Regions from separate parts of the Amycolatopsis ruanii genome, predicted to be linked through region 2. Evidence: riboswitches for the same ligand, from Rfam matches in the RefSeq annotation. Region 2 holds a riboswitch; each other region holds the start of a gene.
What was found. Region 2 has a riboswitch for S-adenosylmethionine ahead of D0D28_RS21705 (aminotransferase class V-fold PLP-dependent enzyme). Riboswitches for the same ligand answer to the same signal wherever they lie in the genome.
Positions count from the first base shown of each region.

Region 1: it holds a riboswitch for S-adenosylmethionine, as region 2 does, so the genes downstream of both, D0D28_RS01505 (methionine ABC transporter ATP-binding protein) here and D0D28_RS21705 (aminotransferase class V-fold PLP-dependent enzyme) in region 2, are expected to answer to the same signal.
Region 3: it holds a riboswitch for S-adenosylmethionine, as region 2 does, so the genes downstream of both, thrC (threonine synthase) here and D0D28_RS21705 (aminotransferase class V-fold PLP-dependent enzyme) in region 2, are expected to answer to the same signal.

Region 1 is NZ_PQHY01000002.1:81,005-86,604, reverse strand. It holds gene D0D28_RS01515 (TetR/AcrR family transcriptional regulator) at 1-555, opposite strand, end outside; gene D0D28_RS01510 (MFS transporter) at 698-2,110, shown strand; gene D0D28_RS01505 (methionine ABC transporter ATP-binding protein) at 2,162-3,175, opposite strand; SAM riboswitch class I at 3,363-3,453, opposite strand; gene rsmA (16S rRNA (adenine(1518)-N(6)/adenine(1519)-N(6))-dimethyltransferase RsmA) at 3,518-4,378, opposite strand; gene D0D28_RS01495 (resuscitation-promoting factor) at 4,565-5,600, opposite strand, start outside.
Region 2 is NZ_PQHY01000042.1:21,864-27,463, reverse strand. It holds gene D0D28_RS21720 (penicillin-binding transpeptidase domain-containing protein) at 1-434, shown strand, start outside; gene D0D28_RS21715 (ArsR/SmtB family transcription factor) at 479-1,168, shown strand; gene D0D28_RS21710 (potassium/proton antiporter) at 1,456-2,934, shown strand; SAM riboswitch class IV at 2,981-3,095, shown strand; gene D0D28_RS21705 (aminotransferase class V-fold PLP-dependent enzyme) at 3,131-4,453, shown strand; gene lspA (signal peptidase II) at 4,526-5,101, shown strand; gene D0D28_RS21695 (RluA family pseudouridine synthase) at 5,098-5,600, shown strand, end outside.
Region 3 is NZ_PQHY01000089.1:1,647-7,246, forward strand. It holds gene rpsT (30S ribosomal protein S20) at 1-232, shown strand, start outside; gene holA (DNA polymerase III subunit delta) at 492-1,472, opposite strand; SAM riboswitch class I at 1,609-1,741, shown strand; gene thrC (threonine synthase) at 1,755-3,020, shown strand; gene D0D28_RS30880 (ComEC/Rec2 family competence protein) at 3,034-5,304, opposite strand; gene D0D28_RS30885 (ComEA family DNA-binding protein) at 5,382-5,600, opposite strand, start outside.

The DNA of each region.
Region 1 (5,600 bases), on a different contig from region 2:
AGAGCGCGGAGAGGCAAGCTCCAGTGCGACGCGCAACGCCACCTCGGCCGACTCCGGCGACGGGTTCTCGTCCAGGAACTGCGGGCTGTTGCCGACCATCAGCGCGATCAGCGCCAGCCGCGCGCGCAGCTGGTCCTCGGGGGCGGCGTCGGCCGGGACGAGGAAGGTGAACAGCTCCTTCATCCGCTTGGCCAGGACGTGCCCGGCGTGCAGCTCCTTGAGCGCGGGCTGGTTGTCCTGCATGAACCGCATGATCGGCCCGAACCGGCCCTGGATCAGCGCGGAGAGCCGGCGCAGCAGCTCCTCGCGGGCCCGCGCGTGGTCGTCCTGCGCCCGCGCCCACTCGATGATCTCGTCGAGCGAGGTGCCGATGTCCTCGATCAGGCTGTGGACGATGTCCTCTTTCGTGCGGAAGTGGTAGTAGAGCGCGGCCTTGGTGACGCCCAGCGCCTCCGCGATCTCCCGCAACGACGTCTTCTCGTAGCCCTGCTCGACGAACAGGTCCAGCGCGATCTGCTGGATGCGCTCGCGCGTGTCGGTCCGCCGCCCCGCCATGACCGTCCTTCCTGAGGAACTCTCAAACTTGCTTGACGACCGGCTAGCAATGGGCCTACCGTGTCGTCGGCGCCATTACTTGTCGGCCGACTAGCAATGGTTGCTCTCAGTCTAACCCAGTTCTCCACCAGGGGGTTCCACCATGACCACCACCACTCCGGCGCCGGTGACGGCGCCCACGGATTCGAGGAAGTGGCTGGCGCTCGCCGTCGTCGGGCTCGCCCAGCTGCTCGTCATCATCGACACGACGATCGTCAACATCGCGTTGCCCACCGCCCAGGCCGACCTCGGCATGTCCGACGTCGCCCGGCAGTGGACGATCAGCGCCTACACGCTGGCCTTCGGCGGTCTGCTGCTGCTCGGCGGGCGGCTGGCCGACCGGCTGGGCCGCAAGAACACGCTCATCGTGGGCGCGCTCGGCTTCGCCGCCGCCTCCGCGCTGGGCGGGATGGCCTCCGGGCCTGGCCTGCTCATCGCCGCCCGCGCGGCCCAGGGGGTCTTCGCCGCGCTGCTGGCGCCGTCCACGCTCTCGCTGCTGACCATCACGTTCACCGAGGCGAAGGAGCGGGCCAAGGCGTTCGGGATCTTCAGCGCGATCATGATGTCCGGCGGCGCGCTCGGCTTGGTGGCCGGTGGCGCGCTGGCCGAGTACGCGTCCTGGCGCTGGTGCCTGTACGTGAACCTGCCGATCGCCGTCGCCGCCGCCGTCGCGGGCTGGTTCGTGCTGCCGAAGGTGCCGGGCCACCGGTCGACGCGGCTGGACTGGTTCAGCGCGGTGCTGGGCAGCGCCGGGATCGCCGGCCTCGTCTACGGCCTGTCCGAGGCCGCCGGCCGCGGCTGGGGTTCGGCGGTGGTGCTCGGCACGCTGGCCGCCGCGGTGGTGCTGCTGGCCGGGTTCGTGTTCCGGCAGGCCCGGGTCGGGAACCCGCTGCTGCCGCTGCACGTCGTCGCCGACCGGACCCGCTCGTCGGGCTTCCTGACCATCGCGATCGCCGCGTTCGGGATGTTCGGGATGTTCCTGTTCGTCACCTACCAGCTGCAGGCGATCATGGGCTTCGGCGCGCTCGGCGCCGGACTGGCGTTCCTGCCGTTCCTGGCGGCCAACGTGACGGTCTCGACCCTGCTGACGCGGCGGCTGATCCCGCGGACCGGGCCGCGCCCGCTGCTGGTGATCGGGCTCCTGCTGATGGCGGCCGGGCTCGCCGGGCTGACCCAGTTGTCGGTCGACACGTCTTACTGGAGCCTCATCCTGCCGGTGACGCTGGTGCTCGGGGCCGGCGCCGGGCTGGCGATGCCGACGGTCATGAACATCGCGACCGCCGGGGTGGAGCCGGCGGACTCCGGGGTGGCGTCGGCGTTCATCACGACCTCCCAGCAGGTCGGCGCGTCGATCGGCACGGCGTCGCTGAACACGATCGCCGCGAGCGCGACCGCCTCGGCCGCCGGGCTGGCCCTGCCCGCGGCGACCGTGCACGGGTACGCCGTGGCGAACGGCTGGGCCGCGGGGATCGTGGCACTCGGCGCTATCGCGGTCGGGGTCCTCGTCCGCAAGTGAGACGAGCGGAGGGGCGTCCCGGACGGGACGCCCCTCCTGCCGTGTGCGGGATCAGGCCGCGACGACGCTCTTCGGGCCTTCCTTCGGGTGCACGACGGAGGCGCCGCGGTCGGCGATCCACGCCAGCGCGGCGTCGGCCTGGCTGCCGTTGACGCCGACCCGGAAGCGGGCCACCGGGGTGTCACCGACGCGGGTCAGGCCGCCGCCGATCGTGGCGAGCTCGACCTCGAACCGCGCGGAAGCCTCGGGCAGCAGCGCGCCGACGGCCGCGAAGCCGATCAGCACGACGTCGACGGACCGGTCGTAGCTCGACGACTGGCTGCGCGGCGTGTCGATCGGGGGCAGCAGGCTCTGCGCGACCTTGCTCGCCGGGTTGGCCAGCAGCTCCAGCACGGTGCCCTGCTCGACGAGCCGCCCGTCCTCCAGCGCCGCGACCCCGTCGCAGACGCGCCGCACCGCGGCGCCGTCCTGGGTGGTCAGCAGCACGGTGACGCCCAGCTCCGCGCGGGCGCGGTCGAGGACGGTCAGCACGCCGCCGGTCTCCTCCGCGCCGACACCGGCGGTCGGGTCGTCGGCGAGCAGCACGGCCGGGCCGGCGGCGAGCGATCGCGCCAGCGCGACGCGGCGGCGCTGTCCCGGGGTCAGCTCGCTCGGGCGCAGCGCGGCGCGCTGGGTCAGGCCGGCCAGGTCGAGCAGGCGGCCGACGCGGCTGCGGCGCTGCGGACCGTCCAGGCCGAGCTGCTCCAGCGGGGCCGCGACGTTGCCGGCCACGGTGCGCTCGGCGTGCAGCACCGGCTGCGCGTCCAGCACCGCGACCTGGCGGCGCACCTCACGCAGCCGCCGCCCGTCGAGGCCGGTGGTGTTCAGGCCGTCCAGGCGCACGACACCGCGGTCGGGCTTCTCCTGCAGGGCGATGCACCGGGTCAGGGTGGACTTGCCGGAGCCGGCCGGGCCGACGACGCCGAACAGGGCGCCGGCGGGCACCTCGACGCTCACGTCCCGCAGGGCGTGGACGGGCTTGGCGGCACCGGGGAAGGACTTGGTCAGGTTTTCGACAGTGATCACGAATGGCTCCAGCACAACAGGCGCGAACGCGCCGACCGCACACCAAGGCGACCGTCCAGTGCGGACGGTCAGGCGAAGACAGGGAAAAGTGGTGGTTCAGAAGCGGTCAGCGACGACACGCACAGACCGTGCGACGACATTCGTCGACGACGCGGCGCCTCGTGAGCATCGTGCGATACACAGGAATCCTCCATCGGTCCTGGCGTTAGCACCTGCCCCGGGTGGGGTGGTTGCTGCGGCTTCGGCGAGCCAGGTCTCTCAGCCGCTCGGGATGGATACCTCAAAGAGTAGAACGGACTTCACATCTTTTTGGCAAGTCCCCGGCGCGGATCAGGTGCGAGATCACACCAACGGTGGTAAGGACTTGCTCGCCGCGATCCTGGCGAAGTCCCTTACCCCGAGCTGCTCGCCCCGGGTGCGCGGATCGACACCGGCCGCGCGGAGGATCGCCTCGGCCCGCTCCCCCGAACCGGCCCACGACGCCAGCGCGGCGCGCAGGGTCTTCCGGCGCTGGGCGAAGGCGGCGTCCACGACGGCGAACACCTCGTCCCGGTTCGCGTCCGACACCGGTTCCGCGGACCGCTCGAACGCGACGAGCGCGGAGTCCACGTTGGGCACCGGCCAGAACACCGCGCGGGGCACGGGCGCGACCTTGCGGGCCGGGCCGTACCAGGCGAGCTTCACGCTGGGGACGCCGTAGATGCGGCTGCCCGGGCCGGCGGCCATCCGGTCGGCGACCTCGGTCTGGACCATCACCAGGCCGTGCGCCAGCGAGGGCAGCTCGGCGAGCAGGTGCAGGACCACCGGGACGGCGACGTTGTAGGGCAGGTTGGCGACCAGGTGCGTGGGCTCCTGGGCCAGGTCCGCGCGCCGGAGCTTGAGAGCGTCCCGGATCTGGACGGTGAACCGGGGGACGGCTTCGGGCGCGCGCTCGGTGATGGTGACCGGCAGGCGCTGCCCGAGGACCGGGTCGATCTCGACGGCGGTGACCGTGGCCCCCGAGTCCAGAAGGCCGAGCGTCAGCGAACCCAGGCCCGGGCCGACTTCGAGGACGTGATCGCCGTCGCCCACTCCGGAGAGGTCGACGATGCGGCGGACGGTGTTGGGGTCGTGCACGAAGTTCTGGCCGAGCTTCTTCGTGGGACGGACGTCCAGCTCGGCGGCCAAGCCCCGGATCTCGGCTGGTCCGAGCAGTGCTGTCACGTCTGGTGATGCTACTGGCCCGCCCCACCCCCACCACCGCGAGTCCCACGCTCCCGCGCGCGAGTCCCACGCTCAGGTCCGCGAGTCCCACGTCCCCGCGCGCGAGTTCCGCATTCGCGGCAGGCCACCCGCAAAAAAAGATGACCCCGGCCACCGGCCGGGGTCATCATGGTCTTGCTCGGGGGGTCAGCTGGTCGCCTTGGCGCCGCAGACCGGCCAGGCTCCGTAGCCGCCGCGGTCGTCGCGCACCTTGGTCGCCACCGCGATCTGCTGTTCGCGCGTGGCCTGGTGCGGGTAGGCCGCGTACTGGTCGCCGCCGTAGGCGTCCCACGTGCTCTTGTTGAACTGCAGGCCGCCGTAGTAGCCGTTGCCGGTGTTGATCGACCAGTTGCCGCCGGACTCGCACTTCGCGATGGCGTCCCAGATGGCGCTGTCGCTGATCACCGGCTGCTTCGTGCCGACCCGGACGATCTTCGGCTTGGCCTCGACCAGCACCTTGGTCGACAGCTCCTCGCGGGCGGTCTCCTTGCCGTTGCGCTTGGTGATCCGGTAGGTCACCAGCTTCTTGCCCGCGGTGCCCGGGTCCTGGACGACCTCGTCACCGGCGTCGAGGGTCGCGTCCTTGATCTCCTGGACCTCGGGCGCGATCTCCTCTTCCTGGTTGATCACGGACACGCCGGTGCGGGAGATGTGCACCTCGGCGCCGTTGGCCAGCTTGAGGCCGAGCCCGCCGTCGATCTCGTCGTCCGGGCCGAGCGACAGGCCCTGCTCGGCCAGGAACTCCTCCGCGGTGATCGCGGTGGTGCTCACCTGGCGCGGGGCGGCGTCGCCGTCGAACACGGTGATGTTCTTGAGGGTCTTGACCTCGACGGTCGCGCCGTCCAGCGGCAGCTCCGCGTCCAGCGGCATCGAGTACGCGGTGCCCGGGCCGAACTGGCCGCTCAGGCCCAGCTGCGTGATGGCCTCCTGGAGGCTCGTCGCGCGGACCCACAACTCGCGGGCGACCCCGTCGACGACGAGGTTCAGCTTGCGGCCGCGCTCCAGCTTGATGACGCCACCGTCACCGACCGGCGCCTGCGGCGAGGGGGACAGCGCGTCGTGCTCACCGACGGTGAGACCGGCGTCCTCGAGGACCTCGCCGACCGTCTTGCCGAAGCTGTGCACGGTCTGCGTGTGGCCGTCGACGTCGACGGTCACGCTCTTGTTCATGGCCAGCGCGGCC
Region 2 (5,600 bases):
GCAAGGTCGTGCCCAGCACGAGCGGGGCGGAGCAGGTCGAGTCGGCGATCGGGCAGGGCACGGTGCAGGCCAGCCCGTTCGGCCTGGCGCTGATGGCGGCGACCGTCGCGCGCGGCGACGAGGTGACGCCGCGGCTGTGGCAGGAGCTGGAGACCACGGTGAACACCGGCTACCGGGCGCCGTCCCGGGACGTGATCGCCGCGCTGCGGACGATGATGCGTGAGGTGGTCACCGGCGGCACCGCGACCGGGCTGCGGGGCAACGGCGCCGTGTACGGCAAGACGGGCACGGCGCAGTTCGGCGACGGCAGCCGGTCCAACGGGTGGTTCGCCGGGTACCGCGACGACGTGGCGTTCGCGGTGCTGCTGCTCGGGTCGGATTCGTCGAAGCCGGCGGTGACCGTGTCGTCGGTGTTCCTGGGCGCGCTGGGCTGACGTTTCGGCCCGGGCCGATGCGTCCGGTGGCTACGGTGGCCGGTGTGGAGACGATCGCGCTGGCCGAGGTGGCCGCGGTGCTCGCCGACCCGAGCCGGGCGGCGATGTGCCTGGCGCTGCTCGACGGCCGCGCGTGGACGGTCGGTGAGCTGGCCCGCGCGGCGGGGATCGCCCCGTCGACGGCGAGCGAGCACGTCAGCCGCCTGCGGGAGGCCGGGTTCGTCGCGGGCGTGAAGCAGGGGCGGCACTCCTACGTGCGGATCGCCGACCCGCGGGTGGCCGAGCTGATCGAGCACCTGGCGCAGCACGCCGAGCACCGGTCCACCTCGGGCCTGCGCGGGTCCCTGCGCGCCCGGCGGCTGGCGTTCGCGCGCACCTGCTACGACCACCTGGCCGGGGCCGCCGGGGTGGCCCTGCGGGACGGCATGATCGGGACCGGGCTGATCACGGAGCGTGCCGGGCTGGCGCTGACCGCGCGCGGCCGCGAGGTGCTCGGTGAGCTGGGGGTGCGGATCCCCACGGGGCGGCGCCCGCTGCTGCGAGCGTGCCTGGACTGGACCGAACGCCGCGACCACCTGGGCGGCGCGCTCCCGGCGGCGCTGTTCACGCACGGAGTCGAGCAGGGCTGGTTCGAGCGGCGCCCGGACCGCGCGGTGCGGGTGACGCCCGCCGCGGCGGAGCCCCTGGCGCGCCTGGGGGTGGAATTACCGGCCGAGCGCCCGGGGACTGGGTGAGGTGTGGCTTGTCGGCGGCCCGGCCCTCGCCTCGCGTGGCCTTCGCTGGGAGCCGAGTCTGGGAGTCGCGGCCGGGTACTCCTCGTGACCGGCTGCGCACCTGCCGTCGGCGGCGCGGCGGACGGTGCTCGCCCCGGTACTCCGCGTGCGTGTCCGTGATCTCGTTGCCCGGCAAGGGGAACGGCAGCGTGACGAGCTCGTCGCGCTGCCGGGGGACCCACCGGGCGCGGCAGAGCGCCTGGCCTCCCTATTCTGAGAGCCGGAGAAACCGGGCAGGGGAGGTGCGGGTGGGCGAGCTGCCGGTCGTGCTGGGGCTGGGCTCGGCCGTCCTGCTGGCCGCCGTCCTCGCGGTCCGCTTCTCCACCCGCCTGGGCCTGCCGTCGCTGCTGCTGTACCTCGCGATCGGCGTGCTGCTCGGCGAAGCCGGGTTCGGCATCCAGTTCTCCGACCCGTTCCTCACCCAGGCGCTGGGCCTGGCCGCCCTGGTCATGATCCTCACCGAGGGTGGCCTGACCACCCGCTGGTCGGCGGTGAAACCCGCGCTGGGCCAGGGAGTGGCACTGTCCACAGTGGCGGTCGGGCTGAGCATCGCGATCACCGGGCCCGCCCTGCACTGGCTGCTCGGCCTGGACTGGCGGACCGCCCTGCTGTGGGGCGCGGTGCTGGCCCCCACCGACTCGGCCGCGGTGTTCTCCGTGCTGCGCAGCGCGGGCCTGCCGAAACGACTGGTGGGCGCCCTCGAACTGGAATCCGGCATCAACGACGCGCCGGCCTACATCGCGGTCGTCGTGCTGGCCCAGGGCACCCTGGTGGACTGGTCGCTGCCGCTGCTGGTGGTCTACGAACTGGGCGCGGGCCTGGCGCTCGGCCTGGTGCTCGGCTTCGCCGGGGCCTGGGCCCTGCGGCGCTCGGCGCTGCCCGCCACCGGTCTCTATCCACTCGCGACGGTCGCGGTGTGCGTGGTGGCCTACTCGTCCGGGCAGCTGCTGCACGCGTCCGGGCTGCTGGCCACCTACGTCGCCGCGGTGGTGCTCGGCAACGCCCGGCTGCCGCACCGGTCCGACACGGTGTCCTTCGCGGAGGGTCTCGGCTGGCTCGCCCAGATCGGGCTGTTCGTGCTGCTGGGCCTGTTCGCCTCACCCGGGCGGCTGCTGGAGTCGATCGTGCCCGGCCTGATCGCCGCCGCGGTCCTGCTGCTGCTCGCGCGCCCGGTGTCGGTGCTCGTCACGCAGCTGCCGTTCCGCGTTCCGCTGCGCGAGCAGGTGTTCCTGTCCTGGGCGGGGCTGCGCGGCGCGGTGCCGATCGTGCTGGCGATGATCCCGCTGTCCGAGCAGATGGCCGGTGCGCAACGGCTCGTCGACGCCGTGTTCGTGCTCGTGATCGTGCTCACCCTCGTCCAGGGGCTGACGCTGGGCCGCCTCGCGCGGATCCTCCGGCTGCCCGGGGACGCGGAGCCGAAGGAGGTCCAGGTCGACGCCGCGCCGCTGGACGAGCTGCAGGCCGAGCTGCTCCAGGTCAAGATCCAGCCCGGCTCCCGCCTGCACGGCGTGTACCTGTCCGAGCTGCGGCTGCCGTCCGGGGCGTCGCTGAGCCTGATCGTCCGCGACGGCCGCAGCTTCACCCCGCAGCGCACCGACCGGCTGCAGCGCGGGGACCAGATCCTGATCGTGAGCACCGAGTCCGCGCGGGAGGCGGCCGAGCGGCGCATCCGCGCGGTGGACCGGGCCGGGCCGCTGGCGCGCTGGAAGGGCGAGTCCGGCACGTGAGACCCGCTGGCGCGCCGCGGGGACGATCGGTTACTGTGTCGGCGTAGGTCATGAGTGCCAGCGCCAAGCCCCGGCTCGCTGGCCGGCAACCCTCCTTCCGCGGTGGGGTGCCCCGGGTGAGGACCTGGCTCGTCGCGAGGTGCGGCGGGCAAGCGCGGACCCCGGTGCGGGTCCCCGGACCCGAGGAGCCGTTCCGATGACTCTCGCTCTCGATCGCGTCACCACCCCCGCCGTCACCGCAGCCGCGGCCGTTCCGCTGGTCACCGGCGGGGAGCTGGACTACGCCAACCTCGACCACGCGGCCAGCGCCCCGTGCCTGGAGTCCGTGCGGCGCGCGGTGGACGAGTTCCTGCCCCACTACGCCAGCGTGCACCGCGGCGCGGGGTTCGCCTCGCAGGTGTCCACAAAGGTCTACGAGCGGACCCGTGACGTGCTGCGCCGGTTCGTCGGCGCGCGGTCCTCGGACGCGGTCGTGTTCACCCGCAACACCACGGACGCGCTGAACCTGCTGGCCCGCAGCCTGCCCCGGCACACGTCGGTGGTGCTGTTCGACACCGAGCACCACGCGGCGCTGCTGCCGTGGCGCGGCCCGAACGTGCGCCGGATCCCGCTGCCGAACACGCGCCTGGCCGCGGTGTCCGCTGTGGACAGTGCGCTGGCGGAGTGCCCGGAGGGGCCGCGGCTGGTGGTCGTGACCGGCGCGTCGAACGTGACCGGCGAGCTGCTGCCGGTGGCCGAGATCGCGGCGGTGGCCCGGCGGCACGGCGCGCGCGTCGCCCTGGACGGCGCGCAGCTGGCTCCGCACCGGCCGATCTCGGTGCGGGAGCTGGACGTGGACTACGTCGTGCTGTCCGGGCACAAGCTGTACGCGCCGTTCGGGGCGGGCGCGCTGATCGGGCGGGGCGACTGGCTGCGCGCGGCGGACCCGTACCTGGCCGGCGGCGGGGCGACGAAGTCCGTGCGCCGCGACGGCGACGGTCTCGGGGTGGCGTGGCAGAGCGGGGTCGAGCGGCACGAGGCCGGTTCGCCCAACACCGTGGGCGTGTACGCGCTCGGTGTGGCGTGCGAGGAGCTGGCCGGGTCGTGGGACGCGGTGGTGGCGCACGAGCGGGAGCTGCTGGAGCGGCTGACGCGGGGGCTGGCGGCGGTGCCGGACCTGGCGGAGCTGCGGCTGTTCGACGGCGCGGCCGAGCGGGTCGGCACGGTGAGTTTCGTGCTCGACGGGTTCGAGCCGGGCTGGGTGGCGGCGGTCCTGTCGGCCGAGTACGGCATCGGCGTGCGCGACGGCGCGTTCTGCGCGCACATCGCGGTGCGGCGGCTGGTGGAGCGCACCGGCGGGGAGGGGCAGCAGGCGCTGCGGGTGAGCCTCGGGCTGGGCACCACGGCCGAGCACATCGACCGGCTGGTGACCGCGCTTCGGCAGATCGTCGCCCGCGGCGCCCGGTGGACCTACGGGGTGGTGGAGGGCCGGTGGGCGCCGTGCCCGGATCCGCGGCCGTTGCCGGGGTTTCTGGCCTGAGCGGTGTGGGCGGTTCCGGGCGTTTCCCGGCCTGCGCCGGGGGCCCTCCCGGCAGGCGTGGACAATGGCGGGGTGAGCAGTGACCCCCAGCCCTCCCCGGACCCGGACACCGTGCCGGACGAGCAGCCGGCGCCCCCGCCCCGGCGGCGCGCCCTGCTGCTGGCCGTGATCGCGATCGTCGTGTTCGCGGTGGACGTCGTGACCAAGTCGGTCGTCGTGGCGACCCTGGAGGGGCACGAGCCGGTCCGGGTGCTCGGCGGGCTCGTCTACCTGCAGCTCATCCGCAACCCCTTCGCCGCCTTCGGCCTGGGCGTCACCGGCATGACCTGGGTGTTCGCGATCGTCGCGTTCGGGGTGGTCGTCGCGCTGATCTGGTTCGCCAAGCGGCTGCGCTCGGCCGGCTGGGCGATCGGCCTCGGGCTCATCCTGGCCGGCGCGCTCGGCAACCTCGTCGACCGCGTGTTCCGCGCGCCCGGTGTCCTGCGCGGTCACGTCGTGGACTTCGTGTCGCTGTTCGCGCCCGACGGTGACGTGTGGCCGGTCTTCAACGTGGCCGACTCGGCGATCTGCGTCGGCGGCGTGCTGATCGTGCTGCTGTCCCTGCTCGGCCGCGACTACGACGGCTCCGTCAAGAAAGCCAAGCGTTGAGCGCCCGGATGCTGCCCGTCCCGGACGGGCTCGACGGCATGCGCGTGGACGCGGGCCTGGCGAAACTCCTCGGCCTGTCCCGCACGGTCGTCGCGGAGCTGGCCGAGTCCGGCGACGTCCTGCTCGACGGTCGTCCCGCCGGCAAGTCCGACCGCCTCTCGGCCGGGGTGCTGCTCGAGGTGACCCTGCCCGACCCGGACAACCCGGTCGAGGTGATCGCCGAACCGGTCGAGGGCCTGCGCATCCTCCACGACGACGACGACATCGTGGTCGTGGCCAAACCGGTCGGCGTCGCCGCGCACCCCAGCCCCGGCTGGACCGGGCCCACCGTCGTCGGCGGGCTCGCCGCGGCCGGGCTGCGCGTCTCCACCTCCGGCGCGGCCGAGCGCCAGGGTGTGGTGCACCGCCTCGACGCCGGCACCACCGGCGTGATGGTCGTGGCCAAGAGCGAGCACGCCTACACCGTGCTCAAGCGCGCGTTCAAGGAACGCACCGTCGA
Region 3 (5,600 bases), on a different contig from region 2:
GACCAACGAGAAGGCGCGCCAGCGCAACCAGTCGGTCAAGTCCTCGGTGAAGACCGCGATCCGCAAGTTCCGCGAGGCCGCCGAGTCGGGCGACAAGGCCAAGGCCGTCGAGCTGCAGCAGGTTGCCGCTCGCGCCCTGGACAAGGCCGCCAGCAAGGGCGTCATCCACGCGAACCAGGCCGCCAACAAGAAGTCGGCGATGGCCAAGCGCGTCAACCAGCTCGGAGCTTGATCTCCAGCGAAGGGGCGGGCATCCGGCAGGGTGCCCGCCCCTTCGCCGTTCCCGCGGGCTGACAAGGCTGCCACTTCCCCCGATGCGATCGACGCGGGACCGCCCACGGCACCCCGGTCACGGCAGCCGCCCTCCGGCTGCGCAGCCGGCGTCGGTTCATGACTGCACCAGCAGCGGTGACTCCCGGCCCAGGCGCTCACCAGCAACCCCCAACCCCACAGCGCCCGCCCCGGCGCTGTTCCGGGTCCGCCAGCCGGGCTCAGCGCTTGTCGCGGGCGGCGGCGAGTTCCAGGACTGCCCGCTCCAGCGCGTAGGCCGGGTCCGCGGCCTGGCCCTTGACCTCGGCGTTCACCCTCGCCACCACCGCCATCGCCTCGGCGAGGCCGGCCTGTGTCCACCCGCGGGACTGTCCCTGCGCCTTGCGGATCTTCCACGGCGGCATGCCCAGCTCACCGGCCATCTGGTTCGGGTTGCCGCGCCCCGCCGACGACACCCGCGCGATGGTGCGCACCGCGTCGGCGAGGGCGTCGGCGATCAGGACGTGCGCCACGCCGATCTGCAGCGCCCACCGCATCGCCTCCAGCGCCGCGCCGCGCTCCCCCGCGACGGCCTTCTCCGCCACGGCGAAGCCGGTTACGTCCGCTCGGCCGCGGTGGTAGCGGCGCACGGCCTCCTCGTCGACCCGCCCGCCGGAGTCCGCCACCAGCTGCGACGCGGCCGCGGCCGCCGTCCGCAGGTCGGATCCGACGGCGTCGATCAGCGCCGCGACACCCGCCGGGTCGATCTTCCCACCGGCCTGCCGGACCTCGTTGCGGACGAACGACTCGCGATCCGCCGGCCGGGTGATCTTCGGGCACTCGGTGACCTGCGCACCGGCCTTGCGCAGCGCCGCGGGCAGGGACTTGGCCGCCTTGCTGCGTCCGCCCCCGGTGTGCACGACGACGAGGACGACCCCGTCGGCCGGCATCTTCGCGTAGGCCAGCACCGCATCGGCCAGCTCCTGGCCGATGTCCTGCGCGCCCTCCAGCACGATGACCCGCCCCTCGCTGAACAGCGACGGGCTGACCAGCTCGGCGAGGGCGGGCGGTGTGAGATCGGGCACGCGGACCTTGGTCATCTCGGCCGTTGGGTCCTCCCGGCGGGCCTGACCGAGAGCGCCCCGGACGGCGCGCTCGACGAGCAGCTCCTCTTCGCCGAGCACGAGCTGCAGGGGGGCGGAGGTGGTTGCCGGCGCGGTCACGGTTCAGATCCTCCCACGGACCACCGACAGCTCCCGAGCGTGATGAAACCCGCAGGGGCATGGCGTGGTCCGAGCGATGTGCCGTATGTTGTCAACCAGGCATCGCGCGAGCGCGTGAGCCACCACAATCGAATACCGCTCATCCAGAGGGGCAGAGGGAACGGCCCGACGAAGCCCCGGCAACCGGCGTCAGCCTGTCATCTCGATTCCGCGAGGTAGCTGACGATCACGGTGCCAATTCCGGCCCGCGTCAGCGGGACAGATGAGGAAAGGAACCTCGCGATGACTGCAGCCCTCGATTCGACCACCACCCGCGGCACCGTCGACCTCGGTCCGGCCGTGGAACTGGTCTCCAAGGAAGAGGGTCACCGCCAGCCGCTCGCCCCGGAGTTCGTCTCCGCCGAGGACTTCTCCCCGCTCGAGGTCGCCTACGACTTCGGCCGTGTGCGCCGCGAGGACATCCAGGCCGGCCCGCGCAACATCTGGCGCTACAAGAAGCTCCTCCCGGTGCCCTCGAACGTCGAGGAGATCCCGAACACCGAGCCCGGGTGTACCAGGCTGGTGAAGGCCGACCGGCTCGCCAAGGCTCTCGGCGTGAAGAGCCTGTGGGTCAAGGACGACACCGGCAACCCCACCCACTCGTTCAAGGACCGCGTCGTCGCCGTCGCCCTGGCCGCGGCTCGCGAGTTCGGATTCGACACCCTGGCCTGCCCGTCCACCGGCAACCTGGCCAACGCCGTCGCCGCGGCAGCCGCCCGCGCCGGCTGGCAGTCCGTGGTGCTGATCCCGTCCTCGCTCGAGCGCGCCAAGGTGCTGACCACCGCGGTCTACGACGGCAACCTCATCGCCGTCGACGGCAACTACGACGACGTCAACCGCCTGGCCACCGAGCTGGCCGCCGAGCACGAGAACTGGGCGTTCGTGAACGTCAACGTGCGCCCCTACTACTCGGAGGGCTCGAAGACGCTCGCCTACGAGGTCGCCGAGCAGCTCGGCTGGCGGATCCCCGAGCAGATCGTCGTGCCGATCGCCTCGGGCTCGCAGCTGACCAAGGTGGACAAGGGCTTCCGCGAGTTCGCCAAGCTCGGCCTGGTCGACGACACCCCGTACAAGGTCTTCGGTGCCCAGGCGGCCGGCTGCTCGCCGGTCTCCGCGGCCTTCCGCAACGGCCACGACGTCGTCCAGCCGGTCAAGCCGGACACGATCGCCCGCTCGCTGGCGATCGGCAACCCGGCCGACGGCCCCTACGTGCTCGACACGGTCCGCCGCACCGGCGGCGCGATCGAGGACGTGACCGACGCAGAGGTCGTCGAGGGCATCCGCCTGCTGGCCCGCACCGAGGGCATCTTCACCGAGACCGCCGGTGGTGTCACCGTCGCGACGGCGAAGAAGCTCATCGAGGCCGGCAAGATCGACCCGGACGCCGAGACCGTCCTTCTCATCACCGGTGACGGCCTGAAGACCCTGGACGCGATCGAGAACGAGGTCGGCCCCAAGGCGACCGTGCCGCCGTCGGCGGCGGCCGTGCACGAGGCGCTGGGTCTGTAATCAAGGTTCCACCTCACTTCCCCCGGCGCACCAGCGCCGGACCGGTCTGATCGGGGATCACCGCGGTGTCGCCGTCGGTGTCCGTGCGGGCGACGAGCGCGCCGTCCGCGGTCAGGGTGTCGAGTGTCGTGCGGTTCGGGTGGCCGTAGCGGTTGCCCAAACCGACGCTCACCAGCGCCAGCCGCGCGGACACCGCGGCCAGGAACTGGGGCAGCGAGAACCTGCTGCCGTGGTGGGGCACCTTCAGGATCTCCGCGTGCAGATCCGTTCCGGCAGCCACCAGGTCGGCCTGCGCGGCCAGTTCCACATCACCGGTCAGCAGCACGCCGCCCGCCGCCGTGTGAGCCCGTAGCACGACCGAGCCGTTGTTGATCTGTGTTCCGTCGTCGTCCTCTCCTTCCGGCACGTACCGGGGACCGAGCACCTCCAGGTCCAGCGCAGGCCACTCGAGCCGTCGACCGAGGTCCAGTTCGAGCAGCGGAACCCCGTGCCTGGCGGCGATCCGGCCGGCCTGACGCCACGCCCAGTCCGGCTGCCGCCCCGGTCCCACCGCGATGGCCCCCACCGACCGCCCCTCGAACACCGAGTCGAGCCCGCCGATGTGGTCGGCGTGCAGGTGGCTCAGCACCACCAAGGGCACCCGCTCGACGCCCAGCCGGTCCAGGCACCGGTCGGCCGGCCCCGGCTCTGGCCCGGCGTCCACCACGACCGCCCGACCGGGCTCACCGGTGGCCAGCACGAGGCTGTCGCCCTGACCGACATCGCAGGCGACGACCGCCCAGCCCGGCGGCGGCCAGCCGGGCGCGATCACCCTGCCCGGCAGGACGACCAGCAGCACCCCGGCCAGCACCAGCGCCAGCAACACCCGCAGCCGCCGCCGGCGCAGCGCCAGCACCACGGCGACGGCGACCACCAGCGCGAGGAACCCGCCCCACCAGCCGCTGGGCCACGCCAGCACCGCCCCGGGCACTTCCGACGCCCGCCGCGCGACGACGATCAGCCAGCCCGCCTCCGGCCCGGCCAGCCGGACGACCATCTCGCCACCGGCGGGCCACGCGGTGGCGACGACCGTCGCGAGCACCCCGAACACCGTCGCCGGAGCGACCACCGGCGCGGCCAGCACGTTCGCCGCCACGCTGACCAGGCTCAGCTGCCCGGCCATCCCGGCCACGACGGGCGCGGTCACCACGAACGCCGCCGCCGGCACCGCCAGCCCCTCCGCGAAACCCGGCGGCACCCGGCGACGCTGGAGGGCTTCCGCCCACCGCGGCGCCAGGAGCACCAGCCCGGCCGTCGCGATCACCGAGAGCGCGAAGCCGAAGCTCACGGCCATCGCGGGATCCCACGCCACGAGGACGCACGTCGCCGCGGCCAGCGCGGGCACGACCGATCGCTCCCGCCCCAACGCCAGCGCCAGGAGGGCGATCCCGCCCATGACCCCGGCCCGCAGAACGCTCGGCTCCGCGCCCGCCAGGACCACGAACCCGGCCAGCGCCAGCCCGGACAGTGCCGCCGACAGCCGTGGCCCCGCCCGCAGCAGCCGCAACAGCAGGAGGACGGCACCGCACACGATCGCGACGTTGGACCCGCTGACGGCCATGAGGTGCGTCAGCCCGGCGTCGGTGAACTCGCGGTCGAGCCGTTCGGACAGCCCGCTCGTGTCGCCCACCACGAGGCCCGGCACCAGACCGGCCTGCTCCTCGGGCAGGACCGCACACGCTTGCCGGAGCGCCTCGCGCAGCGACTCGGCGGCGCGCTGCCACCACGGAGCCTCCGTGGCCGCCGCGGGCGGACCGCGCACGTAGATCGCGGCGACGGTCAGGTCGGCGTCCCGGGGCGGGGCCAGCTCACCGCTCGCGGTGATCTCCTGACCCGGGATGACCTCGCTCCACGGCGCGAACGGCGCGAGGAGCGCGACCCGCCCGGACGAGACCACCGGCTGCGCGCCGTGTTCCGCGTGCAGGACCTCAGCCGCGATCACCACCGACCTCGGCCCAGCCTGCTGATCGGCGTACCCGGCCGAACGCACCGGTTTCGGGCGTTCCGTCACCAGCACGTGCAGGGTCACCTCGGTTCCGCGCTGCGCGAGGCCGCGGAGCGGATCGTGCTCCGCCCGGCTCAGGCGGAGCCCGAGCGGCCCGGCCAGCAGGAGACCGGCCACGAGCAGCGCAGCCGCGCCCGTCCACCAGCGTGACCGGCCCGGACGCAGCCTGATCAGCAGCACCACGGACACCAGCACTGCCGCGACGCCGCACGCCAGGGCCAGCCACCACGCCCCCAGCATTCCGAGCAGCGCCCCGAGCCACAGCGTCAGCGCGGCCGGCACCAGACGGAAGTCGTGCCGGACAACGGGTTCCGTGATCACGACACCGTCACCTGGTCCCGCAGCCGGGACAGCCGCGCCTCGCCGATGCCCTCGACCTCGCGCAGCTCGTCGACGGATCGGAACGTGCCGTGCTGGGTGCGCCAGTCGATGATGCGCTGGGCGGTCACCTCGCCGATCCCCGGGAGCGCGTCGAGTTGTTCCGCCGTGGCCGTGTTCAGGTCGACGAGCGCCGGGGCGCTGCCGGCCGCGGCCGG